Linked DNA regions of Microterricola viridarii. The protein of the gene in region 1 binds, or shares a complex with, the protein of each later gene. Links are inferred from orthologs where the notes say so. Each region holds a gene or a part of one and is shown on either strand. Other genes may lie near its edges.

Region 1 (7,238 bases):
CAACTCGTGAGCAGCCCGTCGCACACACCACTGAACCGCACCGACCCGCTCGTGCTCGGCATCGAGACCAGCTGCGACGAGACGGGCATCGGCATCGTGCGCGGCACCACGCTCCTGGCGAACGTCATCGCCTCCTCGATGGACGAGCACGCCCGCTACGGGGGCGTCGTGCCCGAGGTGGCCGCACGGGCCCACCTGGAGGAGATGAGCCCGGCGATCCACGCGGCGCTCGCCGAGGCCGGCATCCGCCTGGACGAGATCGACGCCGTCTCCGTGACCAGCGGCCCCGGCCTGGCCGGCGCCCTGATGGTCGGCGTGGGAGCCGCGAAGGCCCTCGCGATCGCCCTGGACAAGCCGATCTACGCCGTCAACCACCTCGTCGGCCACGTCGGGGCCGACCTGCTCGCCACCGGCGCGGACGGAGCCTCCGAGCCGCTGCAGTACCCGACGATCGCGCTGCTCGTCTCGGGCGGGCACACCTCGCTGCTGCTCGTGCGCGACCTGACCGGGGACGTCGAGCTGCTCGGCGAGACCATCGACGACGCGGCAGGGGAGGCCTTCGACAAGGTCGCCAGGGTGCTCGGCCTGCCCTACCCCGGCGGTCCGCACATCGACCGGCTCGCCGCGGAGGGCAACCCGAGGGCGATCCGCTTCCCGCGCGGGCTCACCTTGCCCAAGGACATGGCCAAGCACCGCTACGACTTCAGCTTCTCCGGGCTGAAGACGGCCGTCGCGCGGTGGGTCGAGAAGGCCCAGGATGCCGGCGAGGAGGTGCCGGTGGCCGACGTCGCGGCCAGCTTCCGCGAGGCGGTCGTCGACGTGTTGCTCGGCAAGGCGATCGCCGCCTGCGCCGACTACGGCGTTCCCCGCTTGCTGCTCGGCGGCGGCGTCGTCGCCAACGCCCGGGTGCGCGAGCTCGCGGCGGAGCGGACGGCCGCGGCCGGCATCGAGCTGCGCATCCCGCCGCTCAGCCTGTGCACCGACAACGGTGCGATGATCGCCGCGCTCGGGGCACAGATGATCATGGCCGGCAATGAGCCGAGCTCGCTGGGCTTCGGCGCCGACTCCACACTGCCCGTCACCGAGATTCAGGTGCGCTGAGCGCCCTCCCTCTCGCTGGGAAGTCCACTCGTTCCGGAACCATCGGCGCTAGGATTGCGAGTGCATCGCCAGTTGTGCCCCGATTCCGACGGCTCCGCTGCCCGATGCGCGCAAGTTCCGCAGTGACCGTGAGGCTGCACGAGGCCCGCACTGTTGATCAGAAGGGCTCCATCATGACAGACCAGAATCAGCCTCCCGTCCCGCCGAACGAGCCGACCCCGCCCGTGAACCCCGAGTTCACCGCCCCAGAGGCCCCGGCCGCTCCGGTGACGCCTCCCGCCCCGCCCGCGCCCGCCTACGGCGCCCCGCAGGCCGCGCCCGCTCCCGCCTACGGCACCCCGCCGGCCCCGCCAGCGCCTCCCGCGTACGGCACCCCGGCCCCCGCCTACGGCGCACCGGCCTATGGCGCCCCCGCCAACTACGGCCAGCCCGGCCAGGCGCCGAAGACCAACACATTCGCGATCGTGTCGCTGGTGGCATCCGTCGTCGGATTCTTCACCGGCATCACGTTCCTGGTCGGCATCATCTTCGGCCACATCTCGCTCAGCCAGATCAAGAAGACCGGCGAGAACGGCCGCGGCATGGCGATCGCCGGCCTCGTGATCGGCTACATCGGCCTCGTGATCGGAATCATCCTGTTCATCGTGTTCGCGGTGCTCTTGGGGATCGTCGCGTCGAACCCGAACACGAACTTCAACTACTAGGAGCCGCGCTGCGCCGAGCCCCGTCGGGGGCCGCGCGGCGAGCCCGTCGAGACGGCCCTCTTCCCTCGTGGAAGAGGGCCGTTTGTGTGCGATCGCCGGGGGCGGCTCAGACGCGCTCGACCAGCAGCGTCACGTGCTTGCCGGCCGCACGGGTGAGCACGATCGTCGCGGAGGCGCTGCCCGTCAGCTTCAACCGGGTGCGCAGCGTCGCCGGGTCGATGTCGATGCCGCGCTTCTTGATCTCCAGGGTGCCGATTCCGCGGGCCGCGAGCGCCGCCTTGAGCTTCTTCTCGTCGTTCGGCAGCTGCTCCAGCACGCGGAAGCACGTCGCGAACGGCGTCTCGTGGGCGGCGTCCGCCGTGAGGTAGGCGATGCCCTCGCTCAGCATCCGGGCGTCGAGGGAGCGGGCCAGGTCGCCGATCAGGCGGGCGCGGATGACGGCACCGTCCGGCTCGTAGATGTAGGCGCCGAGCGCGCCGGCCTCCGCGTCTGCGCTGTCTGCGGCGGCGCTGAGCTCATGGCTGCCGGCCTTGCCGAGGAGGAGGGCGCTGCGCCGCACGCCGGGCCGGGCCAGCGCGCCGAACCACAGCCCCATCTCCACCAGCGCCCCGTCGACCGAGACCCACTGTGCCTCGGCGCCGGCGGGGATCAGCTCGCGGTCGAAGCCGGGGCCGAGCTTCACGCCGGTCGGCAGGCGATCGCCGAGCCCGAAGGCGAAGTCGAGCGAGGGGGTGTAGTCCTCCGGCCGGGTGAGCCTCGACGTGTTCGAGTGCCCGGAGCTGCGCCGGGCCGGGTCCAGGTAGACGCCGTCGGCCGGGCCGTCGGCGAGGCCGTCCAGGTCGATCTCCTCCGCGCGGGCGTGCAGCACGGTCGCGCGGGGGAACGGCGCCAGGTTGAAGGAGGCCAACGTCGCGGTCACCTCGTCGGCGTCGGCGGCGGTCACCCGCAGCTCGAGGGCGGCCATCGCGAGGGCGTCGCCGCCGATTCCGCAGCCGAGGTCAGCCACGTGCTGCACCCCGGCGGCGGCGAAACGGCCAGCGTGCAGGGCGGCGACGCGCAGCCGGGTCGCCTGTTCCAGCCCGGCTTCGGTGAAGAGCATGGTGTTGGCGAACTCGCCGAACTTGCCCGCCGCCTTGGCGCGGAGCCTCGCCTGGCTGAGCACGGCCGCGACGAGCTCTGGCGGGTGCCCCTCCTTGCGCAGCGCGGCGACGGTGCGCACGACGTCGGTGGACGAATCCCACTCCGGCAACGAGTCGAGCAGCCGAAGCCCTTCGGGGGAGAGGAGGGCGACGAGCTCACTGCGTTCCATACGGCCACGCTAACACCGCCGGGGCCGCGCAGGCCGCGCGGCGGCGGCCACACGGCGGTTGGCCGCGGCATCCGCCACCCGGCGCCTCACGCTGTTGGCGAACGCCGCCCGATTCGGGCCGACTTGTCTGGCACTCACGTTGCACGAGTGCCAGCCAGGGCCTAAACTCGACTTAGCACTCTCGGTGTGAGTGTGCTAATTCCTTAGTCTTTTCTAGAAAGAGGTCAACCGTGTCGGTCAGCATCAAGCCGCTCGAGGATCGCATTGTCATCAAGCAGGTCGAGGCCGAGCAGGTCACTGCGTCGGGCCTCGTCATCCCTGACACCGCCAAGGAGAAGCCCCAGGAGGGCGAGGTCGTGGCTGTGGGCCCCGGCCGCATCGATGACAACGGCAACCGCGTCCCGCTCGACGTCGCCGTCGGCGACAAGGTGCTCTACTCCAAGTACGGCGGAACCGAAGTGAAGTTCGGCGGCGAGGACTTCCTCGTGCTGTCGGCTCGCGACGTGCTCGCAGTGGTTGTGCGCTAAGCACCTCTCCCGCTGAAGCTCAGCGTTTTCTCGAAAGACCCGGATGGCCCAGCCGTCCGGGTCTTTTGTCGTCCGCGCTCCCATCTGGGCGCGGGTCGGCCCACTGCGCACTGTATGCAGGCGTAGACTCCCGAGGTGCCTGAATCCGTTGACCAGCAGACGACAGCCCCGGCGACGGATGCCGGCACCCGCCGAGCCGGCCTGATCTACGCGGTCTCCGCCTATGTGCTCTGGGGCTTCCTGCCCATCTACTTCATCGCCCTCGCGCCGACCGGCGCGTTCGAAGTGGTGGCCTGGCGGATCGTGTTCTCGCTCGTGTTCTGCGCGATCCTGCTCGCGATCACACGCCGCTACCGGCTCTTCCTCGCCCTGCTCAAGCGGCCGCGCATCGCCTTCACCATGGCGGCGGCCGGCGTGCTCATCTATGTCAACTGGCAGACCTACGTCTACGGCACCCTGAGCGGCCAGGTCGTCGAGGCCTCGCTGGGTTACTTCATCAACCCCATCGTCACCGTCTTCCTCGGCGTCTTCTTCCTGCGCGAGAAGCTGCGCCCGGCACAGTGGGCCGCAGTCGGGATCAGCCTCGTGGCCGTGCTGGTGCTGGCGATCAGTGCGGGCAGCATTCCCTGGATCGCGCTCACGCTCGCGTTCTCGTTCGGGTTCTACGGCTACATCAAGAAGCGGGTGGGCACCACGGTCGACGCCGTCGCCGGCCTGAGCATGGAGACGCTCTGGCTGCTGCCGGTCGCCGTCATCCAGCTCCTCGTGGTCGGGGCGACCACCGGCATCACGTTCGGCACGGTCAGCGCCGTGCACACGCTGCTGCTGATCGGCACCGGCGTGATCACCGCCATCCCGCTGCTGTTCTTCGCGGCGGCATCTCGGCGCCTTCCCCTGGTCGTGCTCGGCTTCATCCAGTACTTCGCGCCCATCATCCAGTTCCTCGTCGGCGTGCTGATCTTGAACGAGGCCATGTCGACCGCGCGCTGGGTCGGATTCTCCCTGGTCTGGCTGGCCCTGGTGATCCTTGCGGTGGATGCCGCCCTCGGCACCCGCAACGGCCGGCGCAGCATTCCCGAACTCGTCTGAGCGGGCCGCCGCGCGGCGTGAACCTGCGCCGGGGCAGTGGGCGGCGCGCCCGGAGGATGTAACGATTTGACACGGGACGCAACGTTGTGGCCACAAAAACCTTGTTTCGGCGTGCGGCGGACAATACTGTGACTCAACGGCAGTCGTCCGAACTGCCTCACCAGTGTTTGATCGAGCCAAGGAGCACCATGAGTGTAATAGTGAAGGCCTCGGCTTCGCGCTCTGTCCGGGCCATGCTGAGCGGAGTCGCCCTCATCGGCGTCAGCGCACTTGTTCTCACCGGATGCAGCAGCGGAGCCTCCCCGGAGGCGACCACGTCGCCCTCTGAAACGGCGACCGCCGATGCAGGCAGCGCGCTGCCCATCGAGGCGGGCGACCGCGACCTGTCGATGAAGGTCGGCCAGCTGGCCCCGCAGAGCGGTTCGCTCGCGTTCCTCGGCCCGCCCCAGATCGCGGCGGCGAAGCTCGCCGTCGAGGACATCAACGCCGCCGACCTCGGCATCCAGCTCGAGCTGATCGTGCGCGACGAGGGTGACACCAGCGTCGACGTCGTGACCACCTCGGTCACCGACCTGCTCTCGCAGGGCGTCTCGGCGATCTCCGGTGCCGCGGCATCCGCTCAGACCCGCAACATCTACGAGCAGGTCACCAGTGCCGGTGTCGTGCTGATGTCGCCGTCCAACACGGGCCTCGACCTCTCCAACATCGCCGACAACGGGCTGTACTGGCGCACGGCGCCCTCCGATGTGCTGCAGGGCGAGGTGCTCGGCAACCTCATCGCAGAGGACGGCAACAGCACCCTCGGCATCATCTACCAGAACGACGCATACGGCACCGGCCTCGCCGAGACCACGAAGACCAACTTCGAGGCCGGCGGAGGAACCGTTGTCGCCGAGTCCAGCTTCAACACGGGTGACACCAACTTCACGACGCAGATCGCCGACGTGACGGCGCAGAACCCGGATGCGATCGCCCTGATCACCTTCGACCAGAGCAAGATCATCATCCCCGAGCTGGTCGGTTCCGGTTTCCCCGGTGACAAGCTGTACCTCGTCGACGGCAACCTCGTCGACTACAGCGCCGACTTCGCCCCCGGCCTCATCGCCGGATCGAAGGGCACCAAGCCGGGCCTTGACCTCACCAAGCTCGGTGACTTCACGGACCGCCTGCTCACCGTCGACCCGACGCTGACCGACTTCACCTACGCGCCCGAGTCGTACGACAACATCGTGCTCTTCGCGCTGGCCGCCTATGCAGCCAACGACACCTCGGGCCAGTCGATCGCCGACTACCTGCGCCAGGTGTCCGGCGGCGACGGCGACGGCGAGAAGGTCACCACCTTCGAGGAGGGCGTCGCCCTGCTCAAGGAGGGCAAGCAGATCGACTACGACGGTTTCTCCGGCCCGATCACCTTCGACGAGAACGGTGACCCGACCGAGGCGACCATCGGCATCTACCAGTACGACGCCACGAACGTGCCGTCTGAGCGCCTGAACTAGTCGCTTCAGCTCGTAGCGGAGGGCCCCGGCTTCGGCCGGGGCCCTCTCTGCGTCGCGCGACGGATGACGGCGCTGTCTCAGCGCCGACTGCGCCACTTCGTGGGGCTCCGCGCCACATCAGGTGGCGCAGAGGCGCACCACGTGGCGCAGAGCGGCCGGCCGGGGAAACCCCGGTCGGCCGAGTGCGGCGCTACTCGTCGTCTTGGCCGAGGGTGCCGAGGTAGAGGCCGATCACCTTCGGGTCGTTCAGCAGCTCGCGGCCGGTGCCCGTGTAGGCGTCGTGGCCCTGGTCCAGCACGTAGCCGCGGTCGCAGATCTGCAGGCAGCGGCGGGCATTCTGCTCCACCATGATCGTGGTGACGCCCGCCTTGTTGATCTCCTTGACGCGGAGGAAGGCCTCGTCCTGCCGCACGGGGGAGAGGCCGGCGCTCGGCTCGTCGAGCAGCAGCACGTGCGGGCCCATCATCAGCGCGCGCGACATGGCCACCATCTGGCGCTCGCCGCCGGAGAGCGATCCGGCGCGCTGCGTGAGCCGCTTGCCGAGCTCGGGGAAGATCGCCGTGACGAACTCCAGCCGCTCGGCCAGGCCCTTCGGCTTCTGGTAGATGCCCATCTCCAGGTTCTCCTGGATGGTCAGCGTCGGGAACACGTTGTTCGTCTGCGGCACGAAGCCGACGCCCTTGCCGACCAGCTTGTTCGCCTTGAGGTTGGTGATCTCCTCGCCGTGCAGGTAGATGCCGCCGCCGCGCACCTTGACCAGGCCGAAGATCGACTTGAGCAGGGTGGACTTGCCCGCGCCGTTCGGGCCGATGATGCCGATCAGCTCACCCTGCCTGGCCATGAGGGAGCAGTCGGTGAGGATGTTGATGCCGGGCAGGTAGCCCGCCGTGATGGAGCGCACGTCGACGACGGCCTCGCCGACGGGGGCGGATGCCGGGGCGGCAGAGGTGCCGGGGCTACTTGTCGTCATCGAGGAGCTCCTTCATCGCTTCGACGTTGTCGGCGTCGC
Region 2 (7,168 bases), 2.2 Mb from region 1 along the record:
GTCGAACCCCCACCCGCCGCCCGGGAGGTAGTCGAAATAGCCGATACCGCTGTCGGAGTCCGCCATGTTGAGGTGGCAGCGCTGCGCGCCGGTCTCATTCATCCCGTGGTTGAACTGCCCGACGCGCGGCCCGTCCCAGAAGACGCCGACCGACAAGGGCCCCGCCGCCGCGAACTCCTCCGCCTGGGCATCGCTGAGGAAGTCGGTGCAGTCGGCGGGCAGCGGCAGTACCGTTGTCGGCACCGTCCAGCGCGGCGGAGCCTCGGGTTCGGCGGAGAGCGTCTGGACGAGCGCGTCCGTCAGCGGAGTGATGAGCTCGACCAGTTCGTCGTCATTCGACGTGTCAGCGGCCCCGACCCCGGTGATGGTGAGGTCGACCCACGCCGCGCCGACAAGGGCCTGGAAGAAGCAAGACTCGATTTCGGCGACGCAGCGCGGCCCCAGCGCGTTCTCGCTGTGGGCAAACGGAACCTCCTGCCCGCCGCTGTACGTCTCCGCATAGGCCAGCCACGGGGCCTCACCCTCCGGCACGACGGTCAGGTGCACACCGCGATAGCCCTTCACGCTGGCGGACTCCCACGGCTGCAAGGTCTGGTCATTCGCCCAGACGCAGTTGACGGAGCCCAGCTGCAGCAGCGAGACGGCAACGGGACCGTTGGAACTGTGATCGAATCCGATCGGCCGCAGCGAGAGCTCCTCGGCGAACACCGGTACGAGGAGCGCGGGCGGCACCAGCTCGTCGCAACCGGCCGCCAATCGGGCGCTCGGGGCCGCCTCGATCGGGGCCGCGGAGGGGGATTCGCTCGGCTGTGGCCGTTCGCTCGGCGGCGCGGTGGACCCGGGCGCCGGTTGTCCGGCGCAGGCCGACAGGAACAGTGCAATCCCGAGCGCGGCAGCCGACATCGACCAGCGCCCCACGCGCGTGTACGCGCCATTCTGTGATCCGGCTGAATGCCTCATGCGCGAACTGTATCGTTCGCGCGCGATCGCCGCCAGTGCGTGCCCGAAACCGGCCGGAACGCAGAAACCGGGCGCCTCCCGAAGGAGACGCCCGGCTCAGTTACTGCGAGGTTGTTGCGCGGGGACTTAGAAGTCCATGCCGCCCGACGGGTCACCCATCGGGGCCGGGTTCTTCTCCGGCTTGTCGGCAACGACGGCCTCGGTGGTGAGGAACAGACCAGCGATCGACGATGCGTTCAGCAGCGCGGAGCGGGTGACCTTCACCGGGTCGTTGATGCCGGCAGCGAGCATGTCAACGTACTCACCGGTTGCGGCGTTGAGGCCGTGACCGACGGGCAGGTTGCGCACCTTGTCCGCGACAACGCCCGGCTCGAGGCCGGCGTTGAGGGCGATCTGCTTGAGCGGGGCGTCGATTGCAACGCGCACGATCTGGGCACCGGTTGCCTCGTCACCCGTGAGGGCGGCGATGGCAGCGCCTTCGAAGGCGGTCTTGCCGGCCTGGATCAGGGCGACGCCACCACCGGCGACGATGCCCTCTTCGACGGCAGCCTTCGCGTTGCGAACGGCGTCCTCGATGCGGTGCTTGCGCTCCTTGAGCTCAACCTCCGTTGCGGCACCGGCCTTGATGACTGCAACGCCACCGGCCAGCTTGGCCAGGCGCTCCTGCAGCTTCTCGCGGTCGTAGTCGCTGTCGGTGTTCTCGATCTCGGCGCGGATCTGCGCGACGCGGCCAGCGATGGCCTCGACGTCGCCGGCACCCTCGACGATGGTCGTCTCGTCCTTGGTGATGACAACCTTGCGGGCCTTGCCCAGCAGGTCGAGGGTGGCGTTCTCGAGCTTGAGACCGACCTCCTCGGAGATGACCTGGCCACCGGTGAGGATAGCGATGTCCTGCAGCTGCGCCTTGCGGCGGTCGCCGAAGCCGGGGGCCTTGACGGCAACCGACTTGAAGATGCCACGGATCTTGTTGACGACGAGCGTCGCGAGAGCTTCGCCGTCGACGTCCTCAGCAATGATGAGGAGCTGCTTGCCGGTCTGGATGACCTTGTCGACGATCGGCAGCAGGTCCTTGATGTTGCTGACCTTGCCGTTGACGATAAGGATGTAGGGGTCTTCGAAGACCGCTTCCTGACGGTCGGGGTCGGTCACGAAGTATGCCGACAGGAAGCCCTTGTCGAAGCGCATGCCCTCGGTGAGCTCGAGCTCGGTTCCGAAGGTGTTCGACTCCTCGACGGTGACAACACCCTCCTTGCCCACCTTGTCGATGGCCTCGGCGATGATGGCGCCGATCTCGGCGTCTCCGGCGGAGATGGAAGCGGTCGCGGCGATCTCTTCCTTCGTCTCGACCTCCTTGGCGTTGACGACGAGCTCGGCGATGACCGCAGCGGTCGCCTTCTCGATGCCGCGCTTGAGGCTGATGGGGTCGGCGCCGGCTGCGACGTTGCGCAGGCCTTCGCGGACCAGGGCCTGTGCGAGCACGGTGGCGGTGGTGGTTCCGTCGCCGGCGACGTCATCGGTCTTCTTGGCGACCTCCTTGACGAGCTCCGCGCCGATCTTCTCGTACGGGTCGTCGAGTTCGATCTCCTTGGCGATGGAGACGCCGTCGTTGGTGATCGTGGGGGCGCCCCACTTCTTCTCCAGAACGACGTTGCGGCCGCGCGGGCCGAGGGTCACCTTGACGGTGTCGGCCAGAATGTTGAGGCCACGCTCAAGGCCGCGACGGGCCTCTTCGTTGAAAGCAATGATCTTTGCCATGTGTGATTCTCGTCCCTTCCCGGACGTTCCCAAGACTTTGGATTTAGCACTCAGGTGTTGCGAGTGCTAAGCCAATTCTGGCACTCGGATGCCGAGAGTGCAAGCGAGCCGGGGGCACTCCCGGCGACCATTAGGGAATGATCTCCACGCCGCCGGAGCTCGGCACCAACTCGACCCAGGTATTCCCGGGCGCCAGGGTGATCGGCGTGCCCAGATCGCTGACGAGACGGATGCTTCCGGCCGGGGAATCCTTGCGCCAGACGCCGTGCACGGTGCTTCCACCGCTGGACACCCAGGCCTCCCCCGCGCCGATCATCAGGGTGCGCGGGATGTCCTCGAAGCTGTAATCGTCGATCTCGACGAGCAGCGTCACGACGTTGCTCGCCCGCAGCTGTGCGCCAGCGGCGTCCAGGTCGGGCTCGCCCTCCTGCGAGCGCAGCCAGCTGGCGCCCGCGGCGTCCCAGCCCCAGCTCGGCCACCGGGCGTCAGAGAAACGCAGCTGCACGACCGAGTTGGCGGCGCCCTCTGCAACGGATGTCGGCTCGCCATCGTCCACCGCGTACTCGAACTGCGCAGCCGGCGGCGGGAGCAGGGCGTTGCGCCGCACCAGCTCCGCGGCGTGCACGATGACGTCGTGCGGCGACTCGTGCACGTCGTCGCGGTAGAACAGGCCCGTGTCGTCGAAGTCGAACACGGCGTTGACCACGGGGGTGTTCATCATCATGTCGACGAAGACCTCCTGGCCGCCGGAATAGGCGATGATGCCGCCGAAGGGCGTGACGATGTCGGGGTCCATGGGGCGCACCGAGCGCACCGGGCCGATCTCGTCGGGCAGATCGGAGTGCCAGATGGCGACGTAGCGGGTGAGGCCGCCCTCGACGAGCTCCTCGAACACGATGTCCGTGCGCTCGAGGCCCAGCTGCGGCCGCGCACCCTCGTGGTTGTCGATCTTCGCGGCCAACGCGGGGCGCTCGTCGGCGCCCTCGGCCGCGACCGTGCCGCGCAGCGGGGCCAGCACGGGCGGCGGCGGCGTCGGCCGTGCGGTCTGGGTGGGCCTGGGCGTCGGGCCGGCCGCCGCGGGCTGTTCCTCGGCGGCGCAGCCGGCGGTGCCGAGCAGCAGGCCAACGGCCAGGGTGGCGGCAGCCCAGCGCGCTGCGGTCGGCATCCGAAAAAGCGTGGCGATACTCACCCTGCACAGACTAGGGCTGTGCAGCAGGGTGGCGGTGGACGCCGTGCCCGGTGTGTCGCCCGGCCGCGACTACTCGGCCGACTCGTCGATGGCCGGGTAGTTGGCGCCGATGACGACAACGAGCGAGGCCTCGCCGAGGTCGACGAAGTCCTGCGAGAGCGCGATGCCGGCGCCGGGAATCGACTGTGCGGCGCCGAGGGCCGCCCCCTCCAGCGACGGGTCGCTGTAGTAAACGGTCGACACGGTCACGTCTTCGGTTGCGGCGTTGGAGCGGGTGGTCACATTCCAGCCGGCGGCGGCGAGGGTGTCGCCGGCCGCGGCGGCGAGCCCGGCCCGCTCGGTGCCGTTCAGCACGGTCACGGCCAGGGCAGGGTCGACGGTGGGCTGCACGGCGGGAACCTCGGGCTCGGCGGGCGCGGGCTCCGAGCTCTGCGGGGAGGCAGCGGGGCCGGTGCCGTTCGAGAGGTTGTCGTTCAGCACGAAAAGTGCGACGACTCCGGCACCGACGAGGACGACGGTGGCCAGCGCCGCCCAGGCGAAGGAAACCCAGCCGCGGCCCCGCTTGCGCGGCACGCGGTGGGCGCCGACACGCTGCAGGTCGCTGGGGATCTCGTCGAAGCGATCGTGTTGGAACGAAGTTGCCATAGTGAGTGTGCCTGGCCTGATCTCTCTGGGTTGCTTCCGTCTGGTGTGATTCGGTCTGGTCTGGTTCGGGGCCGCGCCGGAGCGGCTGGCCGGCCTGGGTGCTGCCGGGTTCTGCCCGCGCGTGCGCTGGCCGTTACACCGTGCCCTGCCCGCCGAGGGAGCGCCGGGCCCGGGCCTCGGCCCTGGCCGTGCGCATCCGCAGCAGGCGCTTGACGAGCATCGGATCGTGGGCGAGCGCCGCAGGGCGGTCGATGATGGAGCCGAGCACTTGATAGTACCGTGCCGCCGACAGGCCGAGCTCGGAGCGGATCGCCTGCTCCTTGGCGCCGGCGTGCTTGAACCAGTGGCTCTCGAAGGCCAGGATGGCCAGCTCGCGCTCGCTCAGCGCCTCGCCGTCGGCACCCGGATCCGAGGCGGCGTCGTGCGGGGCCGAGCCATCCGACTGATCCATCGCCGTGCCCCTCTCTGCCGCGCCTCGCGCGGTCAATCCGCCTCAAGCTTTGTCGGGCCCATCATAGGCAGTCCAGATTGGAACTCACGTTGACGCGGTGGGCGGTTCGTCATCCGGAATGTCTCAGGCCCGCCGGGCGTTGCATGGGGAGCGGATGACGGAGGACACCGGATCGAGCGGCCCCGCCTGCTCAGGCACACCGCTTAAAATGTCCTCGGGGCCCCGCGGCCCCGCACGAACGAGGAGGAACGCCATGGGCTACGAAGTGAACAAGAGCGATGACGAGTGGCGGGCCGAGCTTGGCGAGGAGGAGTTCGCCGTGCTGCGCCAGGCAGCGACTGAGCGCCCCTGGACCGGCCAGCTGCTCGATGAGGAGCGCGCCGGCGTCTACACCTGCGGTGCGTGCAACGCCGAGCTGTTCCAGAGCGGCACAAAGTTCGACTCCGGCTGCGGCTGGCCGAGCTTCTACGAGTCGGTGCGCCCGGAGGCCGTCGAGCTGATCGAGGACGACACCCTGGGCATGAGCCGCACCGAGGTGCGCTGCGCCGCCTGCGGCTCCCACCTCGGTCACGTCTTCCCTGACGGCTTCGGCACCCCGACCGGCGACCGCTACTGCATGAACTCGATCGCACTCAACTTCACCGCCGCCGACACTCCCCCCTCCGCGTAGCCCGACATGTCCAAATCGCTCGACTCGCCCGTTCCGCCGCCCGTGCTCGCTGCGGCCCAGGCCCGGCGCTCCCACTCCAAGGTCACCGAGGACGCGCCGAGCACGGCCGAGCTCGAGCGGCTGCTGGGCGCGGCCGGCCGCGTGGCCGACCACAGCGCGCTGCACCCGTGGCGCGTGATCGCGCTGCGCGGCGAGGCCAGGGCGCGTCTCGGGCGGGCGCTGGCCGACGCGGCGGGGCTGCACGGCTCGGGCGCCGCGTCGCTGGCGGCCAAGCCGATGCGTGCACCGCTGCTCATCGCCGTCGTGTCGAGCCCGCAGCCCAGCCACAAGGTGGCCGAGTGGGAACAGGAGGCCGTCGCATCCGGGGTCGCCCACATGCTGAGCCTGCTGCTGCACGAGGCGGGCTGGGGCGTGATGTGGCGCACCGGGCCGCACACCCGCAGCAAGGCGGTGGCGGCCATGCACGGTCTCGCCCCGGGCGAGAAGCTGCTCGGCTGGCTCTATGTCGGCGGTATCCCAGACCGCCTGGGCAGCTCGCACGACAAGCGCGCGCCCCTGGAGCACCGGCTCAGCACGCTCGAGAGCTGAGCGGCGGCGGCGGTAATCGCGGTCAGCGGCGGCGGGCGAAGCCCCCGCTGGCGATGACCACCGCGACGAGGGCGAGCGCCGTTCCGGCGATCGTCGAGAGTGCGATGTCCTGGCCGTGCAGCACCAGGTCGATCGCCAGTGCGGCGATGAGCTGGCCGGCGATGGTGGCCAGGCCGAGCAGCAGCACGCCGGTCACCCGCACCAGGGCCGCCTGCACGGCGATGAAGATGCAGCCGAGCGCCCCGCCGATGTACAGCCACGGCTCGCTCGGGTAGCTGCTCGGCCAGCCGGCCAGCACGTTGTGCACCAGCGCGATCGCGACGAGGGCGATGCTGCCGATGAGGAAGTTGATCAGGGTCGCCGACAGCGCGCTGCCGGCGACGGCCCGCACCCGGCCGTTGACGGCCTGCTGCCACCCGACGAAGACTCCGGCGACCAGCGGCATCACGAGCATCCAGATCGGCACCTCGCCGCCCAACTGGGCCGAGACCGCCCAGCCGACGGCGACGAGGGTGAGCACCGATCCGATCAGGCGGCTGAGCGTCAGCTGTTGCCGGCCACCCGGGCCGAGCCCGATCCGGTCGAGCACGAGGCCGCTGACGGTCTGCCCGGCGACGATGGCCACCGTGAACAGGGCGACGCCGAGCACGGCGGCGGTCAGCCCCTGCGAGGCGACGAGGAGTGCGCCGCCGAGACCGCCGAGCACCATCCAGGGGCGCAGCACCCGCTCGCCCTGCTCGTTGCGGCGGAGCGCCTGCACCACCCGCGCCAGGCCGGCGCGGCCGGGGCGCCAGAAGCAGAGCACGACGAACATGATCAGGAAGCCGGAGCCGAACGAGATTGCCGCGGCCGTGAAACCGTCGTCGAGGCGGAGGCCGAGCTCGCCGTTGATGCGCGACTGCAGGGCGAT

Evidence for each region.
Region 2: the proteins of groES (region 1) and groL are in contact, whole or in part, in a cryo-EM structure (PDB 8P4O), measured with the Escherichia coli proteins. The link is inferred for Microterricola viridarii from one-to-one orthologs.

The regions. Positions count from the first base shown.
Region 1 is NZ_LT629742.1:1,102,843-1,110,080, forward strand. Bases 2,050-4,992 are described here. They hold groES (co-chaperone GroES), read left to right. Parts: upstream 2,050-3,344; coding sequence 3,345-3,641; downstream 3,642-4,992. Other genes in these bases: BLT62_RS05075 (class I SAM-dependent methyltransferase), read right to left, coding at 2,050-3,114; rarD (EamA family transporter RarD), read left to right, coding at 3,777-4,730; BLT62_RS05090 (ABC transporter substrate-binding protein), read left to right, coding at 4,919-4,992. Outside these bases: rimI (ribosomal protein S18-alanine N-acetyltransferase), read left to right, coding at 1-10; tRNA (adenosine(37)-N6)-threonylcarbamoyltransferase complex transferase subunit TsaD, read left to right, coding at 7-1,101; BLT62_RS18300 (DUF4190 domain-containing protein), read left to right, coding at 1,275-1,805; more of BLT62_RS05075, read right to left, coding at 1,912-2,049; more of BLT62_RS05090, read left to right, coding at 4,993-6,229; BLT62_RS05095 (ABC transporter ATP-binding protein), read right to left, coding at 6,420-7,199; BLT62_RS05100 (ABC transporter ATP-binding protein), read right to left, coding at 7,186-7,238. UniProt on the Escherichia coli protein: Together with the chaperonin GroEL, plays an essential role in assisting protein folding.
Region 2 is NZ_LT629742.1:3,350,101-3,357,268, forward strand. What follows is about bases 402-3,274. They hold groL (chaperonin GroEL), read right to left. Parts: upstream 2,716-3,274; coding sequence 1,087-2,715; downstream 402-1,086. Other genes in these bases: BLT62_RS15355 (hypothetical protein), read right to left, coding at 402-960; BLT62_RS15365 (DUF3048 domain-containing protein), read right to left, coding at 2,846-3,274. Outside these bases: more of BLT62_RS15355, read right to left, coding at 1-401; more of BLT62_RS15365, read right to left, coding at 3,275-3,904; BLT62_RS15370 (LytR C-terminal domain-containing protein), read right to left, coding at 3,974-4,549; BLT62_RS15375 (DUF3263 domain-containing protein), read right to left, coding at 4,683-5,000; peptide-methionine (R)-S-oxide reductase MsrB, read left to right, coding at 5,254-5,670; BLT62_RS15385 (nitroreductase family protein), read left to right, coding at 5,677-6,258; BLT62_RS15390 (DMT family transporter), read right to left, coding at 6,281-7,168.